DNA from 2 places in the Agarivorans sp. DSG3-1 genome. Region 1 is predicted to be linked to the other one. Evidence: predicted binding sites of a transcription regulator. Region 1 holds the regulator's gene; the other holds the start of a gene.
The links. The regulator NrdR, encoded in region 1, represses ribonucleotide reductase genes. The targets are predictions, from matches to a motif close to AAACACNANATNTNGTGTTT.

Region 1 (2,403 bases):
CAGGTATTCAGGCGCACGGCCGCCAGGCAACAATAGTGCGTCAAAATCATCGGCAACTATTTCATCAAAGCTGCCGTTAAGAGTAAAATTGTGCCCTGGCTTTTCGCTGTAAGTTTGGTCACCTTCAAAATCGTGAATCGCGGTTTTTATCTGCTCACCTGATTGCTTTTCTGGGCAAACGGCAACAACATTATGCCCTACCATTTGTAGCGCTTGAAACGGCACCATCAATTCATAATCTTCAACAAAATCGCCCGCAATAATAAGTACTTTAGCCATCACTCTAACCTTAACAATTTGTTTACATTTCAATGGCAGGATAAGGGCTAGCAGAGTGTAAGGGGTAGTAATTGGTTACTACATTACACTTGGGGATCAACGGAACTAATAAAAGTCTATTTCATTCAACAGTTTATATATGGCTATTTGGGATTATAATTTTTAGATATTTAAAGCAAACTGAGCGTTGGTCTTCGCTTTTCACTTATTAAAAAGACAGTGCTAATGAAATGTTACTTGCTGTAAAGCTCTCGTCCATTAATCCTTAAGTTTTCAGCGCTTAAGTTTTTACTGATCTGTACCTTGGCCTGTTAAGCAGATAAAATCGTTACATATCTGACTAAAGGAACACCCATGCACTGTCCATTTTGCTCCGCCCATGAAACTAAGGTTATTGACTCACGTCTAGTGGCTGATGGCCATCAGGTGAGAAGACGCCGTGAGTGTTCAGAGTGCCATGAGCGCTTTACTTCATTTGAGTTAGCAGAATTGGTCATGCCTCGAGTCATTAAAGGCAATGGGATAAGAGAACCTTTTAACGAAGAGAAAATGCGAGCAGGCATGATGCGAGCGTTAGAGAAGCGTCCGGTGAGTGTTGACCAAGTTGAGCAGTCAGTAAATAAAATTAAGTCTCAACTTCGCGCCACCGGCGAACGTGAAGTTGAAACCAAGTTCATTGGTAAGATTGTGATGGAGCAGCTAATTAGCCTCGATAAAGTGGCTTATGTGCGCTTTGCTTCGGTATACCACTCCTTTGAAGACATTAAAGAGTTTAGTGACGAAATTGCAAAATTGGAAAAATAAGTGAGTTTTAGCCCTCAAGATTGCCAATATATGGCAAAAGCGCTACGCCTTGCTGAGTTAGGAACTTACACTACCGCGCCTAATCCAAATGTCGGTTGTGTACTGGTGAAAAATGGCCAGATTATTGGTGAAGGTTATCATCAAAAGGCTGGTGAAGGGCATGCCGAAGTTAACGCGGTAATAAAGGCTAAAGAAACTGGTCATAGCGTAGTGGGTGCACTTGCCTATGTCACCCTAGAGCCTTGCAGCCACGTAGGCCGAACACCCGCTTGCGCAAGCATGTTGATAGAAGAGCAAGTCGCCGAAGTGATTATTGCGATGGTTGACCCTAATCCGCAAGTCGCTGGTCGAGGCATTGGTATGTTAGAACAGGCGGGCATTAAAGTTCGCACTGGCTTAATGGAATCAGCGGCGAGGGCGCTAAACCCTGGCTTTTTATGCCGAGTGGAACGTAAGCGCCCATTTGTACGTTTAAAGCTGGCTGGCTCGATAGATGCCAAAACCGCTTTATCGAATGGCGAAAGTAAGTGGATTACTTCTTCTTATTCACGGAGTGATGTTCAACGTGAACGCGCTCGCAGCCATGCTATTTTGTCTACCGCTACCACTGTGCTTAGAGATAACGCGAGTTTAAATGTTCGCCATAATGAGTTAGGTAGTTTAACCCACCAACTAGAGCAACAGAGCTTACGCCAGCCATTGCGTATAGTGGTGGATCGTCAGCAACGTTTATCTGCGGCTTCTCAATCTTTAAACATATTCAAACATCCCAAGTCACTGTGGCTAGCGGGAACCCAACTTCAGCCGCAAGTAGCCGCTGATAAGCAATTTATCATAAGTGATTCAGACCAGAGCTTGAGTGAGTTGATGCAACAGCTAGCGGAAGCTGAAATCAACGATGTGTGGGTGGAAGCAGGAGCAAATTTTGCGGCCGCACTGATTAAAGCAAAGCTGGTCGATGAGCTAATTTGTTATCAAGCAGGTAAGTTGATGGGCGCCGATGCGCAAAGCTTAATAGGCCTAGAGGGTTTTACTGAGATGAATCAGTTAAATTCTTGGCAATGCCTTGAAACCCGCCGCGTAGGCCCCGACATTAAAACTATCTGGATCCCACAAGCAAAGGGTGCATAATAATGTTTACTGGAATTATCGAAGCCCTTGGCATTATCAAGAGCATTGAAAAGCGCAGCGGAGACGTGCGTTTACATATCGCCTGTTCCAGTTTAGACATGGCTGATGTGCATCTGGGCGACAGTATCGCCGTAAATGGTATTTGCTTAACAGTCGTTGAATTTGGTAGTGATTACTTTTGCGCCGATG
Region 2 (2,403 bases), 370 kb from region 1:
TTGGTACATCAATTTGTTTAACTGAACACCGTAATCCATATGGCGAACCCGGTTATCATCTACACCACGGTTGTTCTTAAGTACTAATAGTGACTCTACTTCTAAGTGCCAGAATGGGTAGAAAATGGTTGCTGCTCCACCGCGAACGCCGCCTTGTGAACAACACTTAACCGCAGTTTGGAAGTATTTATAGAATGGAATACAACCGGTGTGGAAGGCTTCGCCACCACGAATTTCACTGCCTAGGGCACGAATGCGACCAGCGTTGATACCAATACCTGCACGTTGCGACACGTAGGTAACAATAGAAGACGCTGTTGCGTTAATAGACTCTAAGCTATCACCACACTCAATTAACACACATGAGCTGAACTGGCGAGTAGGGGTGCGAACACCCGACATAATCGGCGTTGGCAAAGAGATTTTGAACTTAGAGGTCGCATCATAAAAGCGACGGATGTAGGTTAAACGAACCGATTTATCGTAGTGAGCAAATAAACACGCCGCCACCAAAATATACAAGAACTGTGCGCTTTCAAAAATCTCGCCGCTGACTCGGTTCTGAACAAGGTACTTGCCTTCTAACTGCTTAACCGCTCCGTATGAAAAGTCCATATCGCGCCAGTGGTCGATAAAATCGTCCATTTGGGCGAACTCTTCAGGTGTGTAATCTTTTAGCAAATGCATGTCGTAACGACCTGCTTCGCATTGCTTTACAACGTGGTCGTAAAGCGCGGGTGGTTCAAACTGGCCATAAGCTTTCTTACGGAGATGGAATACGGCTAAACGTGCAGCCAAAAATTGATAATCTGGGGTTTCTTGAGAGATTAAATCCGCAGCAGATTTAATAATGGTTTCATGAATATCTTTGGTCGCCATACCGTCGTAGAACTGGATGTGAGATTTAAGTTCTACTTGCGATACCGATACGTTTTTTAGGCCTTTAGCGGCCCAAGTAATCACTCGGTGGATCTTATCTAAGTTGATCGCTTCTTGTTTACCGCTTCGTTTGGTTATCAGAAGATCTTTATTCATGAAGGGGAGGCCCTGTATCCTAATTTTTGCTGCTGCTTATCTAGTACTGCTATTTACGGTTAGCCACTAGATATAGTGTTTTTAAAATCTATGGGTACAAGATAATGAGGTTTTGGCTTTTTCGCAAGCTCTAGCAGAAAAGAAGAAATTGTGTATAACTTGCAGATAACTCACATATGTTAGTGCTCACTAACTAGCTATCTATATAAGCTGGCTAGCTGGCATTAATGCAAGTTTTTTTTCGTAAAATTTTACTCAAAAAATTTATTTTTATAAAACTTGAAGCTGCCTACAATTCGCTCAGCCAGTCGCTTATAGTTTGTTCGAGTTGCTCACTTTTTTCACAGTGTAAATCTGCAGCCCAAAGCTCTATATTATCTTGCTCTGAAATGTAACCCCATAAGGCGAGCAAAGTGGTCATGTTTGTGTTGTTGCCTGCGGCGATATCGCGCTCGGCATCTCCCACATATAGGCAATGTAGAGGATCTACCTTGATGGTGTCGCAGGCGAGCAGCATTGGTTCAGGATCGGGTTTACGCTGGGCAATCGTATCGCCACCGACTAATACTGCGCATTGTTCAAACTCAGGGAAGTGAGCAAGTAGTTGTTTGCTTAGTCCTTCAGGCTTATTGGTAATCACACCCCAAGCAATCGAGTGCTGATTCAGCCATTGTAAAGCTTGCCTAATCCCTGAGAAGAAATCAGTGCCTTCACAAATGTGCTGTTGATAGTAATCAAGCAGCTGTTGGCGTAACTCAGTTTGGGCCTGGTTTGCCCAGTCTGTTTCACCAAAACCTGCTTTGAGCAAACCTATAGCGCCGTGAGAGCTTAACTGGCGTGCTTGCGCCATACCAAGCGGAGCTCGTTGGTGTTTGGCTAATACATAGTTAGCTGCTGCGCCTAAGTCGGGAGCGGTATCTAATAAGGTACCGTCTAAATCGAATAATACCGCCGCTTGTTTAGTCATTGTTTAGCTCCGGCTTTGCCAGTTGCACCATATAGTTAACATCAACATTGTTACTTAAGCGGAAGCTTTCAATCACCGGGAAAAACTGCACGCCGCTAATGGCCTCACTGCGTAGTGCATTGTCGTCAGCCCATGCTAACAATTCTGAAGGGCGAATGAACTTATCATGCTGATGGGTGCCGTTAGGAACAATTTTGAGTAGCTTCTCTGCGGCTAAAATCATGTACAAGTAAGCTTTAGGGGTACGATTAATGGTGGACACAAAAATCTTGCCGCCAGGTTTCACTAATTGAGCACAAGCAGCAATCACCGAACCAGGGTCGGGCACGTGTTCAATCATCTCCATGCAAGTGACTACATCATAAGCTGCTGGATGTTCTTCGGCATGGGCTTCGGCTGTG

Region 2: nrdA (class 1a ribonucleoside-diphosphate reductase subunit alpha) is a predicted target of NrdR. The motif match lies at 1,097-1,116, and genes of this name have one in related genera.

What each region holds. Positions count from the first base shown of each region.
Region 1 covers NZ_CP177241.1:4,582,030-4,584,432, reverse strand. Annotated here, with positions in the region: gene ACLD71_RS21320 (DJ-1/PfpI family protein) at 1-279, opposite strand, end outside; gene nrdR (transcriptional regulator NrdR) at 634-1,083, shown strand; gene ribD (bifunctional diaminohydroxyphosphoribosylaminopyrimidine deaminase/5-amino-6-(5-phosphoribosylamino)uracil reductase RibD) at 1,084-2,214, shown strand; gene ACLD71_RS21305 (riboflavin synthase) at 2,217-2,403, shown strand, end outside.
Region 2 covers NZ_CP177241.1:4,211,744-4,214,146, reverse strand. Annotated here, with positions in the region: gene nrdA (class 1a ribonucleoside-diphosphate reductase subunit alpha) at 1-1,035, opposite strand, end outside; gene ACLD71_RS19540 (HAD family hydrolase) at 1,325-2,002, opposite strand; gene ubiG (bifunctional 2-polyprenyl-6-hydroxyphenol methylase/3-demethylubiquinol 3-O-methyltransferase UbiG) at 1,995-2,403, opposite strand, start outside.